2 linked regions of the Caldimonas brevitalea genome follow. The protein of the gene in region 2 interacts with the protein of the main gene of each other region in a pairwise test. Links are inferred from orthologs where the notes say so. Each region holds a gene or a part of one and is shown on either strand. Other genes may lie near its edges. The genes, in order: ftsZ and rlmN.

What was found.
Region 1: the proteins of rlmN (region 2) and ftsZ interact in binary tests that used the Escherichia coli proteins (3 or more experiments, as listed by UniProt). The link is inferred for Caldimonas brevitalea from one-to-one orthologs.

The regions. Positions count from the first base shown.
Region 1 is NZ_CP011371.1:1,333,646-1,343,056, reverse strand. Bases 4,556-7,379 are described here. They hold ftsZ (cell division protein FtsZ), read right to left. Parts: upstream 6,665-7,379; coding sequence 5,447-6,664; downstream 4,556-5,446. Other genes in these bases: ftsA (cell division protein FtsA), read right to left, coding at 6,771-7,379; lpxC (UDP-3-O-acyl-N-acetylglucosamine deacetylase), read right to left, coding at 4,556-5,218. Also shown: AAW51_RS05935 (AAA family ATPase), read left to right, coding at 1-840; AAW51_RS05930 (DUF4148 domain-containing protein), read left to right, coding at 1,153-1,470; AAW51_RS05925 (protein adenylyltransferase SelO), read left to right, coding at 1,680-3,197; AAW51_RS05920 (Uma2 family endonuclease), read right to left, coding at 3,309-3,890; AAW51_RS05915 (hypothetical protein), read right to left, coding at 4,075-4,263; more of lpxC, read right to left, coding at 4,283-4,555; more of ftsA, read right to left, coding at 7,380-8,000; AAW51_RS05895 (cell division protein FtsQ/DivIB), read right to left, coding at 8,008-8,808; AAW51_RS05890 (D-alanine--D-alanine ligase), read right to left, coding at 8,835-9,411. UniProt on the Escherichia coli protein: Essential cell division protein that forms a contractile ring structure (Z ring) at the future cell division site. The regulation of the ring assembly controls the timing and the location of cell division.
Region 2 is NZ_CP011371.1:2,566,372-2,575,925, reverse strand. What follows is about bases 2,010-4,976. They hold rlmN (dual-specificity RNA methyltransferase RlmN), read right to left. Parts: upstream 4,077-4,976; coding sequence 2,943-4,076; downstream 2,010-2,942. Other genes in these bases: AAW51_RS11410 (pseudouridine synthase), read right to left, coding at 4,740-4,976; ndk (nucleoside-diphosphate kinase), read right to left, coding at 4,150-4,575; pilW (type IV pilus biogenesis/stability protein PilW), read right to left, coding at 2,131-2,946; AAW51_RS11430 (helix-turn-helix domain-containing protein), read right to left, coding at 2,010-2,138. Outside these bases: ispG (flavodoxin-dependent (E)-4-hydroxy-3-methylbut-2-enyl-diphosphate synthase), read right to left, coding at 1-1,208; more of AAW51_RS11430, read right to left, coding at 1,230-2,009; more of AAW51_RS11410, read right to left, coding at 4,977-6,830; SMC-Scp complex subunit ScpB, read right to left, coding at 6,820-7,965; AAW51_RS11400 (RluA family pseudouridine synthase), read right to left, coding at 8,245-9,264; AAW51_RS11395 (outer membrane protein assembly factor BamD), read left to right, coding at 9,348-9,554.

The sequences.
Region 1 (9,411 bases), 1.2 Mb from region 2 along the record:
GAGGCCAGGATGGGACTGTCCAAGCGGCGTGTCAAAGCGGCCAAGGCGGCTGGCTTCGGGATCGACCTTGAGCCGGCGCCAAGCGACCCGGTCAGCGCAGATCCCGGCGTGCAGCTTCAGAATGCCTTCTCCACCCTCAATCGGTTGAGGCCAGGCGTGCAGCTGCTGCTGATGCTCGACGAGGCCCAGGAACTGGTTCGTCAGCAGGAAGGCGAGCGAACCATGAAGGCGATCCGCGCACTGTTCAACACCTTCCAGGGGCAGTTGCTGCTGCTGATCACGGGGTCGTCCCGCGAAGGCCTGCTGCGGCTGTTTGGGGACCGCCATCGTGCCAGCTTCGGGCTGGCTGACCACGAGGACTTTCAGCGGCTGGGCAGGGACTTCGTCGAAGCCAAAGCCGCGGCATTCAACAAGCAACGACGCCAGCCGATCGAGATCGACACGTTGTACACCGCGTTCCAGGCCATGGAACACCGCCCGGCCGACTTCATTGCCTATTTGTCCTTCCTCGCCATCAACGAAGTGCGCGACGTGGTGGGCAGCGTACAGGTCTTCCTCCAGACCCGCTATCCAACCGAAGCCGTGCGCGAACGCTTCCTGCGCTTCACGCCGCTGCAGCGCACGGTGCTCACGCTCCTGGCCGAGGGCCCATGCCAGGTTGCCAGCAAGGCAACCATGGACCGTGTGGCGCGTGAACTCGGAGCGCCGGTCACCGCTGGCGGCATCCGGCATGCACTGACGTCCCTGCCCGCCGATGTCATTGCGAACCCGGCGCGGGGCCACTACGAGATTGTGGATGCGCAGCTATTGGCATGGCTGAGGGAGGCGGACCGCGAATGAGTTCAAAGGTGGTGGGGTGAGAGGACCGATCCCGCTCCTGGCCGCTGAACGCATAGGGTTGGACCGCCCAAAACTCCGAGCGCCGACGCCGGGCGCTTCACAGCTGGCAGTACCCACTCAACGGGTGCCGGCAAGCCCGTTGTTGCGATTTCGAGAACGCTTCCTTGCGGCGCGCCTGGTTTTTCCCGGAGTCGTTCACTTCTAAAGTTCATCCCATCGATGAGCACAAACGAACAACGGTTGCGACTCACCGAGGGGCCGGGGGCCGATCCCGCCGACCCGGACCAACTCAAGCTGTAAATGGAGCTGAACATGAATGCCAAGAAGACCGTGATCGTTGCCGTGATGACCGCTTTTGCCGCCGCAGGCGCCTTTGCCGGCGAAGCGAACGACGATGACCAGACCTGGACCCGCCAGTCCGCGTCGGTGAAGACCCGTGCCGAAGTGAAGGCCGAACTGGCCCAGGCCCGCGCCGAAGGTGAACAACTGGCCGTGTTCAGCGGCGAAACCACCGTGCTGCCCCCGCAGACCGGCGGTGCGCTGGCCCGCAGCCGTCAGGACGTGAAGCAGGACACGGTCAGCTTCCTGCGCACCCAGCGCAGCGCCGCCCCGATCAACATCGGCGGCTGAGCGCGAAGGCGGGCGCGTGGCCTGCCACCGTGCGCCAGAAGCAGAGGCCCGCATCCGCGGGCCTTTTTCGTGATGCCGTCACCGCCCCCCCGCGCCCGATCCTGCAGCCGGGACGGATCAAACCCCCACCGACTTCCCCGAGGTTCAGGCTGGCCCGGACAGCCCGACATGCCAGCGGTCACACTGTGGTTTTCTCCGCCTGCCGCCCCATGTCCGCACCCCCCGCCTTTCCCTTCGACAACACCTATGCCCGTGACCTGCCGGGCTTTTACGTCCGCTGCCAGCCGGCCACCGTCGCGTCGCCGCGGCTGCTCTTTTTCAACCGTGAACTCGCCCAGGAACTGAAGCTCGACTGCGCCGCGCTCGACGGCCCGCAAGGCGCCGGCGTTTTCGCCGGCAACACGGTGCCCGAGGGAGCCGACCCGCTGGCCCAGGCCTATGCCGGCCACCAGTTCGGCGGGTTTTCGCCGCAATTGGGCGACGGTCGGGCCCTGTTGCTGGGCGAGGTGATCGACCGGCGCGGCCAGCGCCGCGACATCGCGCTCAAAGGCTCGGGGCGGACCCCGTTCTCGCGCGGCGGTGACGGCAAGGCGGCAGTCGGGCCGATGCTGCGTGAAGTGCTGATCGGCGAGGCGATGCACGCGCTCGGCATCCCGACCACGCGGGCACTGGCCGTCGCAGCGACTGGCGAGACCGTCGAGCGCGAGTTGCCGCTCCCCGGCGCCGTGCTCACCCGCGTCGCCGCCAGCCACTTGCGCGTCGGCACCTTCGAGTTCTTCGCGGCGCGCGATGACCTCGAGCGGCTGCGTCAGTTGGCGGACTACACCATCGCACGCCACGATCCGGACCTGGTGGGCACACCCGATCGTTACGTCGCACTGCTGCGCCGGGTGGCCGAGCGGCAGGCGGCGCTGGTGGCGCAATGGATGAACATCGGCTTCATCCACGGCGTGATGAACACCGACAACATGACGATCTCCGGCGAGACCATCGACTACGGACCCTGCGCCTTCATCGAGGCCTACGACCCGCAGGCGGTGTTCAGTTCGATCGACCACGGCGGCCGCTACGCCTACGGCAACCAGCCGCTGATCGCCCGCTGGAACCTGGCCCGGCTCGGCGAGGCCCTGCTGCCGTTGATTGCCGAGGACATGACCGAGGCAGGCATCGAGAAGGCCCTCGGCCAGGCCACCGAGGTGATCGACGCCTTCCCGGACTGGTACGCACGCGCACTGCTCGCCGGCCAGCGCGCCAAGCTCGGTCTGCAGCGCGCGACAGCCGACGACGACCCTGCCGACACCGCGCTGGCCGAGGACTGGCTGGCGCTGCTGCACGCGCAGGCCGTTGACTTCACGCTGGGTTGGCGGCGGCTGGCCGATGCCGCCGAGGGAGACGAAGCGGCGCTGCGCGGGCTGTTCCAGGCGCCGCAAGCGCTCGAACCCTGGCTGGGCCGTTGGCGCGAGCGCTGTGCGAGCGAGGATGCTGCCGCGCCTGACGGCACGGGGCGGGCCGCTCGGATGCGCCGGGTCAACCCTTGGGTGATCCCCCGCAACCACCGTGTCGAGGAAGCGCTCGCGGCAGCCACCCACGACGACGACCTGGGGCCGTTCCAGCAGCTGCTGGCCGCACTGCGACGGCCTTATGAGGAAACGCCGGAAAACACGCCTTATGCAGAACCGGCGCCGTCTGACGTGACCGCTTGCTATCAGACCTTCTGCGGAACCTGATTCCGTAACGAATGCCGAAGGCCGCCCGATCAGCGGGAGCGACACCGTTGGTCGGCCCGCAGAGGCCGGCAGTTGCGTTGACGCGGAGGTGACAACGTCCTCCTGCACCGGTCACGCCACCGCGCCCTTCCCTTCCGACGGCGCAACTTCCACACCTTTGAAGACGGCTTCCATCGGCATCCGGCAGTCGATGCTGGCAAGGGCCAGGTCCGCGGCCCGCGACTGATCCGACAGCAGCCAGCCGTCTGCCGTCAGGGTGAACACCTCGACCTCGCGTGAAGCCGGGTCGATCAGCGCGTACTCGCGCAGCGTGGGCAGGCTGCGGTAGAGAATGAACTTGTTGCGCTTGTCGTAGCCCTTTGTCGAGGGCGACAGCACTTCGATGATGAGCTTGGGGTCTGTGATGGTCTGCTCGTCGCCGGCCTGGGCCTTACCGCAGGTCACCATGACGTCGGGATACAGGACGGCCTCGTCGGCGAGCTGCACCTTCATCGACTCCGCGAAGACCTGGCAGGGTGTGCCGTCCAGATGCGAGCCGAGGTGCGCAGCCAGGTTGAGGATCACGCGGTTGTGCCGAGCTGAGCCGCCGGTCATCGCGAACACCTCACCGCGGAAGAACTCGTGCCGGGTGTCCTGCTGGCTTTCCCAGGCCAGGAAGTCGGCCAGGGTCATAGTCGAGATGGGGAGTCCCATGTGGCTGCCTGCTGATAGGGCGCAATGCATACCATCATAGTCGGCTCGCAAGACGTCATGAATCCGTCGGTAGCCGAAGCGCCCCAGTCGCTGCTGGGCGGCCGGCACCCACGCAACTTCCGCGACCTTCGCTGCCCTCCACACCGGCGTGTGACCGAGGCGGTCGGACGGCCGCGGCTCAGGCTCAGCTGTCCAGCACGAAGTGCTCGAAGATCAACACGCCGAAAAACACCAGCCCGGCGATCACCGTCCACTTGACGATGGCCAGCCCGATGCGGAAGTAACGCGCCTGGCGCGTGATCAGGTACAGGCCGAAGCACACCACCGAGCCCATCAGCAGCAGCCCGATCAGCACGCGGATCAACGCGAACATGTCAGGCTCCGCTATCGCCCTACCAGACCGGCGCGAGTTGCGCGAAGCCTGAGGGCGCCTTGGCCTCGTCGTCGAAGCTGACGATCTCGTAGGCGCTGGCGTCGGCCAGCACCGCGCGCAGCAGCTTGTTGTTCAGCGCATGGCCCGACTTGTAGGCGCTGTAAGCGGCCAGCAGAGGTTTGCCGACCACGTAAAGGTCGCCGATCGCGTCGAGGATTTTGTGCTTGACGAACTCGTCGTCGTAGCGCAAACCGTCGCTGTTCAGCACGCGGTAGTCGTCGACCACGATCGCGTTGTCCATGCTGCCGCCCAGCCCGAGGCCGCGCGAGCGCATCATCTCGACGTCTTTGGTGAAACCGAAGGTGCGGGCGCGTGCGATGTCGCGGGTATAGCGCCCGGAAGAGAAATCGAACACCACCCGCTGCCCGGTCTGGTCGACCGCCGGGTGATCAAAATCGATCTCGAACGAAAGCTTGTAGCCGTGGAAGGGATCGAGGCGGGCCCACTTGAGGGTCGGGCCCGTCCCTTCACGCACTTCGACCGGCTTCTTGATGCGCAAAAAACGCTTGGGCACCTTCTGAAGCTCGATCCCGGCGCTCTGCAATAGGTAGACGAAGGAGGCTGCAGAGCCGTCCAGGATCGGGACTTCCTCGGCGGTGATGTCGACATACAGATTGTCGAGTCCCATGCCTGCGCAGGCAGACATCAGATGCTCCACCGTGTGCACTTTCGGCGCCCCGGGGTCACCCCCGGCCGACAGCGTCGACGCGAGCCGGGTGTCGCTCACGGCCGCCGCCGAGACCGGAATCTCGACAGGCACCGGCAGATCGACCCGCCGAAACACGATGCCGGTGTCAGGCGCCGCCGGCCGGAGCGTGAGTTCCACACGCTGGCCACTGTGCAACCCGACGCCGACGGCGCGCGTCAGCGATTTGAGAGTGCGTTGTTGAAGCATGTCCGCATTTTAGGCAATCAGCACTTTCCCCGCAGTCGAAGCTTTTGATCGCAGCGATTACCCGGCAGGGCAGCCGGCAAAACCGTACGAAGTGGCCGCGACAGCGAGATTGAGCGGGGTGATCGGCGTCGCGAGCGGGGCGAGGTGCGGGCGAGGACCGCAGCCGTACTCCCGTACGGCGAGGACCACAGCCCGCAGATCGCCCCGCGCAGCAGCCGAGCACTCCGCTCAATCGGCTTGTTTGCGGAGGAAGGCGGGGATTTCGATTTCGTCCATCCCGTTGCTCGCCAGCGCATCCACCTTGGCCGCCGCCTGCGTGCGCCCCGAACGCCACACGCTGGGGGTGTTCAGGCTGCTGTAGTCATGCCCCGAGTGGTGGCTGCCCTGCCGCTCGGCATGCACCGCACTGTTCAACACCGGAATGTTGTCGGTGCCGGTGCGCAGCGCCGGCTGCGAGTGCACCACGCTGATCGGGGCCTGCTGACGGCGCGAGTTGGCCGACAAGCCGGTCGCGATCACCGTGACGCGCAGCGCGTCGCCCAGGCTGTCGTCGTACGCCGTGCCGTAGATCACATGTGCATCGTCGGCGGCATAACGGCGGATGGTGTTCATCGCGTTGCGGCTTTCGCTCAGCTTGAAGGTGCCGCGCGCTGCCGCGATCAGCACCAGCACGCCGCGCGCGCCCGACAGGTCGATGCCTTCCAGCAGCGGGCAGGCCACGGCGGCCTCGGCGGCCTTGTGGGCGCGGTCCGGGCCTTGCGCGATGGCGGTGCCCATCATCGCCTTGCCCGGCTCGCTCATCACCGTCTTGACGTCTTCGAAGTCGACGTTGACGAGGCCGGGGATGTGGATGATGTCGCTGATGCCGCCCACGGCGTTCTTCAGCACGTCGTTGGCCTGTGCGAACGCCTGGTCCTGGGTGACATCATCGCCCAGCACTTCGAGCAGCTTCTCGTTGAGCACCACGATCAGCGAATCGACATTCGCTTCCAGCTCGTTCAGGCCGGTGTCGGCCTGCTTCATGCGGCGGCCGCCCTCGAACTCGAACGGCTTGGTCACCACGCCGACGGTCAGGATGCCCATTTCCTTCGCGACACGCGCGATCACCGGTGCCGCACCAGTGCCGGTGCCGCCGCCCATGCCGGCCGTGATGAACAGCATGTTGGCGCCGGAGATGCAGTCGCGGATGCGGTCCACGGCTTCTTCCGCCGCAGCCTTGCCGGCTTCGGGTTTGGCGCCGGCGCCGAGGCCCGTGGTGCCCAGCTGGATCAGCTTGTGGGCGGTCGAACGGTTGAGGGCTTGAGCGTCGGTATTCGCCACAACGAATTCCACACCTTGCACGCCCTGCGCAATCATGTGGTCCACGGCGTTGCCACCGCCACCGCCCACACCGATCACCTTGATCTGGGTACCCAGATTGAACTCTTCGATCATCTCAATAGGCATTTGGACCTCCTTCGTCACTAGCAGTTGCCTACACACACATCAATCAAACATGAACGGGATCGACCTGGGCGGCGGGTACATGGCCCGTCGCTCGGCGGTCGGCCGCTCAGAAGTTCCCGATAAACCAGTCCTTGACCCGGCCAAAGAGCGTCTTCACCGAACCGGCCTGTTGAGCCGCCCGATGACCGCGCACACGCGCAAGGCGCGCCTCCTCCAAGAGTCCCATCACCGTGGCCGAGCGCGGGTTGGCCACCATGTCGTGCAGTGCGCCCGAGTAAGTCGGGATCCCCTTGCGCACCGGTTTTAGAAAAATGTCCTCGCCCAGCTCGACCATCCCCGGCATCACCGCCGATCCGCCGGCGAGCACGATGCCGGACGACAGCAGCTCTTCGTAGCCGCTCTCACGGATGACTTGATGCACAAGTGAAAAGATTTCTTCCACGCGAGGCTCGATCACGCCGGCCAATGCTTGTCGCGAGAGCATGCGGGGTGCCCGGTCCCCGAGGCCAGGCACTTCGACCTGTTCGTCGGGGTCGGCCAGCAGCTGTTTGGCGACGCCGAAATCGACCTTGATCTCCTCGGCGTCCTTGGTCGGCGTGCGCAAGGCCATCGCGATGTCGCTCGTGATCAGGTCGCCCGCGATCGGAATCACGGCGGTGTGGCGGATCGCGCCGTCGGTAAAGATCGCCACGTCAGTGGTGCCGGCGCCGATGTCGACCAGCGCCACGCCCAGGTCTTTCTCGTCTTCGGTCAACACCGACAGGCTGGACGCAGAGGGGTTCAACACCAGCTGCTCGACCTCGAGCCCGCAGCGTCGCACGCACTTGACGATGTTCTCGGCCGCACTCTGTGCGCCGGTGACGATGTGCACCTTCACCTCGAGGCGGCCACCGCTCATGCCGATCGGCTCCTTGACCTCGTGGCCGTCGATCACGAACTCCTGCGGCTCCACCAGCAGCAGCTTCTGGTCGTTGGGGATGTTGATGGCCTTGGCGGTCTCGACCACCCGCGCGACGTCGATCGGCGTGACCTCCTTGTCGCGCACGATCACCATGCCGGTCGAGTTCTGCCCGCGGATGTGGCTGCCGGTGATGCCGGTGTAGACCCGCGTGATCTTGCAGTCGGCCATCATCTCGGCCTCTTTCAGCGCCTGCTGGATCGACTGCACCGTCGCATCGATGTTGACCACCACGCCGCGCTTGAGCCCGTGCGACGGCGCCACGCCCAGCCCGGCCACGCGCAGCTCGCCGCTCGGCAACACCTCGGCCACCACCGCCATCACCTTGGCCGTGCCGATGTCGAGGCCGACAACGAGATCTTTGTATTCCTTGGCCATCTTGCTCTCAGTTTCTATTCGCACCGGCTGGGGAGCCGGGTCTTGCGCCGGGTTTCGCGCCGCCGGGGATACCGGTCGTGATGCCCTCGATGCGCACCGCATAGCCGTTGTGGTGGCGCAGGTCGGCGTATTCGAGCGGCCCGGGGTAGCGCTCGGTCACTTGGGGCCACGAGGTCACGAAACGGTCCAGCCGTGCCAGCACCTCGCCGGCCTCGCCGCGGCCGAGTTCGAGTTCGGCGCCGTTGTCCAGTGCCACCTTCCACGAGCCGCGGTCCGACAGCGTCAGGCGTTCGATGCCGGCGCCCATGCGCCGCACGGCCGTTTGCACCGGTGCCACCATCTCAAGCACCTGACGGGAGCTGCCATCGGGCCCGGACAAGGTCGGCAGGCGGTCGTCTTCGACATCGCCGAGGTTGGCCTCGAACACCTCGCCGTAGGTGTTGACCAACCGGTTCTCGCCCCAGTAGGCGGCGGCGCGGTGTTCTTCCAGCCGCACCAGCAACCGGTTGGGCCAGACCCGCATCACCGTGGCGCGTCGCACCCAGGGCACCGACTGGAAGGCCTGGCGTGTACGTTCCAGGTCGATGCTGAAAAAATTGCCGCTCAGCTTGGGCGTCGCATTGGCGCGGATGGTCGTTTCGCTGCTGCGTGTCACGTCGCCCTCGATGCGGATGGCGCGGATCGAAAACAACGGCCAACGCGCGGCCCACGACACGGTCATCCAGACGAAGCCGAGCGCCGCCAGCGTGTAGAGCAGGGCGGCGGTCGCGTTCATCAGTCGGATGTCCAGAGGTGTCGTGGATTGCATGGTCTCGGTCGTGGCGGGCCCTCGCCTCAGAGGTTCAGCGAGGCCTGCGTCACCAGCCACAGGCACAGCTGCTCATAGCTGATGCCCGCGGCCCGGGCCGACATCGGCACCAGCGAATGTCCGGTCATGCCGGGCGAGGTGTTGATCTCGAGCAGGAAGGGCTTGCGGTCGGCGGCACGGATCATCACGTCGGCGCGTGCCCAGCCGCGGCAGCCGAGCGTGCGGAAGGCCTGCACCACCAGGCGCTGGATCTCGGCTTCCTCGTCCTGCGGCAAGCCGCTCGGGCAGTGGTACTGGGTGACGTCGGTGAAGTATTTGTTCTGGTAGTCGTAATTGCCCTGGGGCGCGACGATGCGGATCACCGGCAAGGCTTCCGCGCCGGCGCCTTCGCCCAGCACCGGGCAGGTGGTCTCGTCACCGTCGATGAACTCCTCGCACAGCACCTCGGGGTCGCAACCGGCCGCCAGCGCGTAGGCGGCCTCGCACTGCTCGACGCTTTCGACCTTGGTCAGGCCGATGGTCGAGCCTTCGCGGGCCGGCTTGACGATCATCGGCGAGCCCAGTGCAGCAAAGGCCTCGCGCGTCTCGTCGGCGCTCGTCACG
Region 2 (9,554 bases):
TCGCCGCGCAGCGTGAGCGCCTTTTCGCCGTCGATGAAGACCGGCGCCGCCGGGGCTTCGCCGGTGCCCGGCAGGCTGATGCCGATATCGGCATGCTTGCTCTCGCCAGGACCGTTGACGATGCAGCCCATCACGGCGACTTTCATCGTCTCGACGCCCGGGAAGCGCGCCTTCCAGACCGGCATCTGCGCCCGCAGGTAGTCGTCGATCTGCTTGGCCAGTTCCTGGAACACGGTGCTGGTGGTGCGCCCGCAGCCGGGGCAGGCGGTCACGCTCGGGACGAAGGCGCGCAGCCCCAGGGCCTGCAGGATCTCCATCGCCACCACCACTTCCTGGGTGCGGGCCTCGCCCGGCTGGGGCGTGAGCGAGACGCGGATGGTGTCGCCGATGCCCTCTTGCAGCAGCACCGACAGCGCCGCGGCCGAGGCCACCGTACCTTTGGTGCCCATGCCGGCTTCGGTCAGGCCCAGGTGCAGCGAGTAGTCGCAGCGTGCCGCGAGTGCGCGGTAGACCGAGATCAGGTCCTGCACACCGCTGACCTTGCACGACAGCGTGATCTGGTCGCCGTGCAGGCCGAGCGCCTCGGCGCGCCGGGCCGACTCGATCGCCGACGTCACCAGGGCCTGGTACATCACTTGTTTGGCGTCCCAGGGGCGGGCACGGCGGGCGTTCTCGTCCATCAGCGCCGCCAGCAGTTCCTGGTCGAGGCTGCCCCAGTTGACGCCGATGCGCACCGCCTTGCCGTAGCGGGCCGCCGCCTCGACCATCTGCGCGAACTGCTTGTCGCGCTTGTCACCCTTGCCGACGTTGCCCGGGTTGATGCGGTATTTCGACAAGGCCTCGGCGCAGGCCGGGTGCTCGGTCAGCAGCTTGTGGCCGTTGTAATGGAAGTCGCCGATCAGCGGCACCATGATGCCCATGCGGTCGAGCTGCTCGCGGATCGCCGGCACCGCCTGCGCTGCCTCCGGCGTGTTGACGGTGATGCGCACCATCTCCGAGCCCGCCAGCGCCAGCTCCTTGACCTGGATGGCCGTCTCGATCGCGTCGGCCGTGTCGGTGTTCGTCATCGACTGCACCCGCACCGGCGCGTCACCGCCCACCGTCACGACATGGTCGCCCCACGCGACGCGGCACTGCCGCGAACGGCGCGCTGCAGGCGCCGCAGCCACGGTGAAACAGTCAGGGGCGTCGGAAAGGGCGTCTTGCATGGTCAACACCTGTGGCGGTGCCTACTTGATCTGAAGGGTGGCGACGTTGTCTCGCGCATGGGGGCCGATGTCGAAAGGCGCACCCCGCACCGTCAGCTCAACGCCGCGTGCATTGCCGAGTCGCACACGCATCGGGAAGGTTCCGTCCAGCGTCAGGATCTCGCCCTTGCGCGCCAGGCGCGACACCAGCACCTTGCCGGCTGCGTCGCGCGCATCGACCCAGCTGTCGGACGTGACGTTGACCACCACCGGTGCGGTAGACGGCACGTTCACCAGCGCCTGCGATGCCGAGACCAAGGGCACACCCGGATCGGGCGCCGACGCCGGGGCCGAAGCACCGGGGTCGACCACCAGCGGGGCGGAATGAACCGTCTCGGAGGCCGCACCTTCGCCGGGCGGCATGACGGGCACCGTCACCGTCGTGGTGCCGGGGGTCGACGCGCCATCGACCCCGGCCGTCGTGTCGGCGGTGGTCGTGTCGACGCCGGGCAGCCGCAGCAGGCCCTGCGGCAGCAGCCACAGCACGATCGCCGCCACCACCAGCAAGAGGGGCAGCAAGAACGCCGGGCGCAGCAAGGCCGCGGGCTTGAAACCCTCGCGACGGCGCGAGTCGCCATCGCGGAAGGGCTGGTTCAGGCCCATCGCCACATGTTCCAGCCGGGACGGCGTGCCCGGTGTCGGCAACTTGGCCAGCACCGGCACCGGATCCACCTTCAAGAAGCGGCAGACGGCCTGGGCCAGCGCGCGTGCGAAGGTGGGGTCGGGCAATTCCTCGTGGCGGTCCGCCTCGAGCGCTTCGAGCTTTTGCACCGACACCTTGATCGAGGCCGCGAGGGCTGCGATGTGGATGCCATTGGCCAGGCGAGCCGCCTTCAGCATCTCGCCGGCGCTCTGCCCGCCGGTGGCGGAGGTCCGATCAGGCTCAGTCATCGAAGCGCCTCCGTTCAAACGCCGCCGCCTCGCGCGACTGGGGGTAACGCTGCTTCAATTGGTTGCCGTATTCCATTGCTCCCGTCGTATTGCCGAGCTTGTGTTCGATGCGAGCCGCCAGCCAAAGCGTTTCGGAATTGGCGAGTTGCGGCACGTTGTTGACCCGTCGAATATAGAAGCGAGCGCGCTCGTATTCGCGCCGCTGGAACAACACGTTGGCGAGGTTGACGGACGTCGCCGGGTTGCCAGGGTCGCGTTCGTAAGAGCGTGTCAACGTCTGCTCTGCGCCCGCCAGGTCCCCCGCGCGGGCCTGGCACACGCCTTTGGCCAACAGGCTTTTGGTCGCCTCGCGGTATTGCGGCTGCGCCACCGCCGCGTCGAACTGCGCATCGGCATCACGGGCGCGCCCGCGCTGGCACAAGAACCAGCCGTAGTTGTGCATCACGTCGCTGTCGCGAGGGTTCAGTTGCAAGGCGCGCCTGAAGCTTTCCTCGGCCAACTGGTCTTCGTTCATGCTGGCGTAGACGAGGCCGCGCAGGTTGTACGCCTGCGGCATGTTGGGGTCGGCCTGCAGGGCCTGCTTCAGCTCGTCGAGCGCGGTGGTCGCCTGCCCTTGGGCGTAATAGGCCGACGCCAGCTCGAGGCGGATGCGCGCCCGCTTCTGCGCGTCGGTCTCGTCAGAGGCGGTCACGATATCGCGCGAGCCGCCCGGAAGCGGCTGGTTGGCGCAACCGGCCACCAGCCCGATGCCGAGCAGCACGCCCAGCGCCGATGCCCAAGGCCATGCGCATCGCCCCAACATGGTCATCTTGTCTCCTGCCGGCTGGTGCCGGGCTTGTGGATGCGGATGGGTTGCCGGGTGAGGCGCTGCTGCACGTTGGTGCGATCCTGCACCTCGCCGGCCAATTGCCCGCAGGCGGCGTCGATGTCATCGCCGCGCGTCTTGCGGACCGTCGTGACGATACCAGCGTCCTGCAGCACCTTGGCGAACGCCTGCACCTGCGCGCGCGGCGAACACTTGAGCCCGGACGCCGGGAAGGGGTTGAACGGGATCAAATTCAGCTTGCACGACACCTTGGCGCGCAGCAACGCCACCAGCTCGCGGGCCTGGGCCTCGCTGTCGTTGACACCGTCGAGCATGCAGTACTCGAAGGTGATGAAATCGCGCGGCGCCGCGGTCAAATAGCGCCGGCAGGCGTCGAGCAGTTCGGCGATCGGGTACTTGCGGTTCAACGGCACCAGTTCATCGCGCAGGACGTCGTTGGGCGCGTGCAGCGACACGGCCAGCGCCACCGGACAGTCCGCCATCAAGCGGTCCATCATCGGCACCACGCCAGAGGTCGACACCGTCACCCGTCGCCGCGACAGGCCATAGCCGTGGTCGTCGAGCATCACGCGCAGTGCGGGCACCAGCGCCGAGTAGTTTTGCAGCGGCTCGCCCATGCCCATCATCACGACGTTGGTGATGGCGCGTTCGCCCGGCGCCAGCTTCAGGCGCTGGCGCAGGTGGTGTTCGGCATACCAGAGCTGGGCCAGGATCTCGCCGGTGGTGAGATTGCGGCTGAAGCCCTGGTGGCCGGTGGAACAGAAACGGCAGCCGACCGCGCAGCCCGCCTGCGACGATACGCACAGCGTGCCCCGGTCGTCTTCCGGAATGAAAACCGCCTCGACCGCATCGCCGGCGCCGACGTCGAACAGCCACTTGATGGTGCCGTCGTTCGAGGCCTGCTCGGTCAGGATGGGCAGCGGGCGGATCTCGGCCTTGCCGGCGAGTTTCTCGCGCAAGGACTTGGCCAGGTCGGACATCTGGGAGAAGTCCGACGCGCCCTTCTGGTGGATCCACCGGAACAACTGGGTCGCGCGAAAGCGCTTCTCACCCAGCTGTTCGCAAAATGCGGCCAGTCCGTCGAGATCGTGATCCAGCAGGTTGGCCGCCATGTTCATCACTCCTTCGTCGCATGCGCCGCCCGCCCGTTGCAAGGCAGGCGGGACGGCGCCGCCACAGCCTGCTTCAGCGGCTGTAGACGTTCATGCCGGGGAAGAAGAAGGCCACTTCGGCCGCGGCGGTTTCGGGAGCGTCGGAGCCGTGCACGGCATTGGCGTCGATGCTGTCGGCGAAATCGGCGCGGATGGTGCCTTTGTCGGCCTTCTTCGGATCGGTGGCGCCCATCAGCTCGCGGTTCTTGGCGATGGCGCCTTCACCTTCGAGCACCTGGATCATGACCGGGCCCGACACCATGAAGTCGACCAGGTCCTTGAAGAAGGGCCGGGCCTTGTGGACGGCATAGAACTGCTCGGCCTCACCGCGGGACAGATGCGCCATCTTGGCCGCGACGATCTTCAGACCCGCGCCTTCGAAGCGCGCATAGATCTGGCCAATCACATTCTTGGCCACAGCGTCGGGTTTGATGATCGACAGAGTGCGTTCGACCGCCATGAAAATTCTCCTGAATCAAGTACTTGGCAAAGCTTTGAATTGTAGCGCTCGAACCCTGGGTTTTCCCCTGCCCGTGCGCTTTTTCCGCCCAGGGGCAAGGCCTTCGAGCGCGCTGTGTCGCGGCGTCGGTACGGCCGGCTTGCAGCGGCTGCACGCGCCCTGCTTCAGCGACCGCGGCCGCCGCGGCCACCGCCACCGCCGCCGCCGCCGCCACCACCTCGCTTAGGTCCGCCGCCGCCACCGCCGAAACCCCGGTTGGCACCGCCACCGCCCCCACGGCCGCCGCCCTTGTTGCCATGGGTCTTGCGGTAGAAGGCGTCGGCGCCGATATAGCCCACGGTCGTCTGCATCGGGTCAGGCTGACGCGGCTGCCCCTGCTTCGCCTTGGTCGACTGGGCGAAGCGCTTGTCGTAGGTCTGCTCCAGCGGATCGGGACCGGTGATGCGCGGCGTGGCGGCCGGCCGGTCTTTGCCACCGGGGCGGCCACCGCGCTCCTGGCGCTGCTTGTTGTTGCCGCCGCCGGCACCGGGCTTGCCGCCGCGCCCCTCGCGCGGACCGCCCTCCTGTGGGCGCACGGTCTCGCCGCCCGCCAGGCGCTTCATCGAGCGCACGTCGGTTTCGTCGAGCTCGACCCAGACGCCACGCTTGAGCCCACGCGGCAGCACGACCGTGCCGTAGCGGATGCGAATCAGCCGGCTCACCGTCAGACCGACGGCGTCGAACAGCTTGCGCACCTCGCGGTTGCGACCTTCGGTGATGACAACACGGTACCAGTGGTTGGCACCCTCGCCGCCGCCGTCTTCGATCGACTTGAAGCTGGCCGGCTGGCCATCGATCTTTACGCCCTCGAGCAGCTTGGCGCGCTGCTCTTCGTTCAACGTGCCGAGCACGCGCACCGCGTACTCGCGCTCGACGCCGAAGCGCGGATGCATCAGCTGGTTGGCCAGCTCGCCCGAGCTGGTGAACAGCAACAGACCCTCGGTGTTGAGGTCGAGTCGCCCGACCGACTGCCATTTGCCTTGCGGCAGCTTGGGCAGGCGGCGGAACACCGTGGGCCGGTTCTGCGGGTCGTCGTGGCTCACCACCTCGCCCACCGGCTTGTGATAGGCCAGCACGCGGGGCGGCGGCGGGGCGATGCGGAATTTGATCGGCTTGCCGTTGACGCGCACCTGATCGCCGAAGGAAATGCGCTGACCGATGTGCGCCGGCTCGCCGTTCACCGAGATGCGGCCTTCGAGGATCAGTTGCTCCATGTCGCGCCGCGAGCCGATGCCGGCCTGGGCCAGCACCTTGTGCAGCTTCGGCGCATCGGCGTCGGGCTGCAGCACGCGCTTGCTGGCGGCCTCTTGCGCCGCTTCGTCCTCGACGTCGAACTGGCCCGACAGCACCTCGGCAAAACGCTGGCGCGCGTCGGCCTGGCCGGGGCCGGCAGGCCCACGCCCCTGGCCCCGCTTGCCCTGCTGCTCGCCGCGACCACCGCCCCGGGCTTCGCCGTTGCGGGGCTCGCCGTTGCGCCGCTCACCGCCGCGGCCGCCTTCGGGGCGACCCTCGCCGCGCCGTTCTGCACGGCCTTCGCCAGGCGCGTCCCCCGCACGTGCTTGATCCCCGACGATGTCACCTGCGCCGGCTTCGTTCGCCGGTGCGGCTGCCGTCCGCTCCCCGCGCTCACCCCGCCGGCCGCGTCGGTCGCGCCGGCGCCGCCCCGAGCCCTCGCCCTGATCTTCCGTCGGCGCAGAGCCTTCGGCGCCTGCAGCCGGCGCACCGCCCTCCCCGGCCTCAGCCACCGCCGTCTGCGTGTCACCCTTCGCCGGCGTATGGCGCGGCTCGCCCGCGTCCTCGGCAGCGGCGGCGTGCCGCTCCAGCGGGAGTTCGGCCTGAACCGGCGGGGCGGCCGGCGGCTCCTGCCGTACAGCCCCCGCCTCGGCCGGTGCGGCCACGGCGGCGGCCTCGGTGGATGCTTCGGTAGCAGCCGCCGGTTTGCGTCGACGCGGCGCCTTCTTGGCTGGCACCGGGGTCGCTTCGGCCGGGTCGATCCCGAGCACCGGCGCTGCCGTCTCCGGCGCCTCGCCGGTCGCGCCCGTCACGTCGGCTGCAGCCGACGTTTCAGAGGCGGCCTCCGCCGCTTTCGGCTTGCGCGGACTGCGGCGCTTGGGCTTGTCGGCCGGCGCCGCCGCCGCCTCGCCTTGCACCGCGGGGGCGGCGGGCGCTTCGGCCTCGGGCATCGAGGGCGGCAGATCTTGCGATTCAGAGTTCATGGCGAGTGGGGGGGATAGCGCTGGAAGCGGGGTTGTCCTCGGAGGCGGTGTCGCCCTCGGGCTGGGTTGCGTCGGGTGCGAGAGCACCCGGGTCGGCTTCGGCCGGCGTGGCCGGCGAAGCCGTGTCGCTCCGCGGCCCGCCGGCATCGGCGGTCGGGAGCTCGGGGGCAGGTGCCGGCAGCGGTGCGACAGCCTCTGCCGGGTCAGGGGTTATGGCCCCGGTGTTAGCCGGGTTCGCGGTGTCGGGCGTCGGCATCACCGCGTCCGCACCAGCGGACAGTGTCTCGTGGAGGTTCGGCTGCGCGTCGTCGCCTGAGGGCTCCGGTGCTGCCGGCGGCTCGGCCGCCTCGGCTTCGGCGTGCCTGTCCGACACCTCGACCACGGGCTCGCCATCGTCGGCCGCCACTTCCGCACTTGCCTCGGTCGCCTCGGCGGCCATGGACGGCACCGACGTGGCGTCGGCGGACGCGGGCAGGACGTCATCCGGCTCTGCCGTGGTCTCGGGCGGTGCCGCCGAGTGCTCGTCGGCCCCGGCCGGTGCTGCCTCGCCCGAAGCGGCTTCGACCTCGTCGAGCAGCGAGGCCTGCTCGGGCAAACCCTGAGCCAGCAGTTCCGGCGTCATCGTCGCCCCCTGCAGCGCCGGCAATTGGTCGAGCGACGCCAGGCCGAGGTCGTTCAAAAACTGCTTGGTGGTCGCATACAAGGCCGGACGACCGGGCGCTTCGCGGTAGCCGATCGCGTCGATCCAGCCGCGGTCTTCGAGTTGCTTGATGATCTGACTGCTGACCGTGACACCTCGGATGTCTTCGATGTCACCCCGGGTCACCGGCTGGCGGTAGGCGATGATCGCCAGCGTCTCCATCGTCGCACGTGAGTACTTGGGCGGCTTTTCAGGGTTGAGCCGGTCGAGGTATTCGCGCATTTCGGGCCGGCTCTGGAAGCGCCAGCCATTCGACAGGGCCACCAGCTCGACACCGCGATCTTCCCAGTCGCGTGTCAGCTCATCGAGCAGCATGCGAAGGGTGTCGGCCCCCAGCTCGTCGTTGAACAGCGTGCGCATTTCGCGCAACGGCAACGGCTGGTGAGCGCAGATCAGCGCTGTCTCAAGGACGCGCTTCGCATCCTGTGTGTTCATGACTTGTCGTGTGTCGTCCTCATCCGGGTCCGAGCGGCAGGCTGCAGTGACGCTTGCAGCCGCAGGCCACAAGCGCCGCACGCTGGATACGGGTGTCTATGGAAGCTGTTCCGGGGACCGCAGCAACGACGCCGAGACTGTGGGGCGGCGGGTCGTGGCCTGGCTGGCGTGGCCCGGAGGGGCGAAAGCCGCAGGCGGGCGGTGGTGCTTACCTGGGGCGCATTGTATCCAAGCCGGCGCCCGGCGCACGGCGGGCTTGTCCCTTGTCGGTTCGGAGCATCACATCGGCGGCTCGGTGACACGCTGCCACGCCTGCGCCAGGTCGCCGGGCAGCGGTGCTTCGAACGACAGCGGCTGCCCGGAAACAGGATGCGTCAGGCCCAGGCGGGCGGCGTGCAAGGCCTGTCGCTCCAGGTCGAGCGCAGCGCGCCCACCGTAGAGGACATCGGCCACCAGGGGGAAGCCACGCGACGCCAGATGCACCCGGATCTGGTGCGTCCGGCCGGTGTGCAAGCGGCAGCGCAGCGCCGTGCACCCCTGCCCGCGCGCCAGCACCTCGACGTCGGTGCGGGCGGTCTTGCCACCCGGCACCACCGCCATCCGCACGCGTGTCTGCGGATCGCGCCCGATCGGTGCATCGATGACCGCCAGCCGCTCGGGTTGCAGCACCTCGCCGTGCGCCAGCGCGAGGTATTCGCGGTGCACTTCGCGCGCCGCGATGGCACGCACCAGCGCCGTCACCGCTTCGAGCGTCTTGCCGACCACCATCAGCCCGCTGGTGTCCTTGTCAAGCCGGTGCACGATGCCGGCGCGCGGCAGCGCGGCGGCACCGGCATGGTGGGCCAGCAGCCCGTTCAGCAGCGTACCCGACCAGTTGCCGGCTGCCGGGTGTACGACGAGTCCGGCCGGCTTGTCGACCACCATCAAGTGTTCGTCCTCGAACACCACCGACAGCGCGATCGACTCGGGGCGAAAGGCCTGGCTCTGCGGCGTCGGCCGCAGCTCGACGACCACCCGCTGGCCCGCCAGCACCTTGCGGCTCGCGGTGGTGGCCTGCCGCCCGTCGAGCTCGACCAGGCCCTGCTCGATCAGCGATTGCAGATGGCTGCGTGAGAACTCGCCGGCCAGGCTCACCAGCACTTTGTCGAGCCGCTGGCCGTGCTGCTCGGCCGAGACGACGGCCTGGCGCCGCTCGAACTCGGACAGCTCCGGTGCTTCGTCCTCCAGCTCGGCCAGCCCATTCGGCACGGCGGTGGGGCCTTCGGTTGCGTCGGCCCCGGGGTGCGCAAGGCGGTGCATATAAAATTCGCGATCCTTGGTTTGATATCGGCGGCTTGCGTCGCCTGCGTGCTGGTATGCCTCAACTGAAGCCCGTCCCCGGAATGCCGAAGAAGACCGTTCGAGGTGCTGCCTGGGGGGCTGCCGTCGTGGCCGTAACGCTGGTGGCCGGCTGTTCTTCGACACCGAAGGACGAGACGGCCGGCATGTCGACCGAGAAATTGTATGCAGAGGCCAAGGACGAGGCCGCCGTCGGCAACTACGAACGCGCCGCCAAGTTCTACGAACGCCTCGAAGGCCGGGCCGCCGGC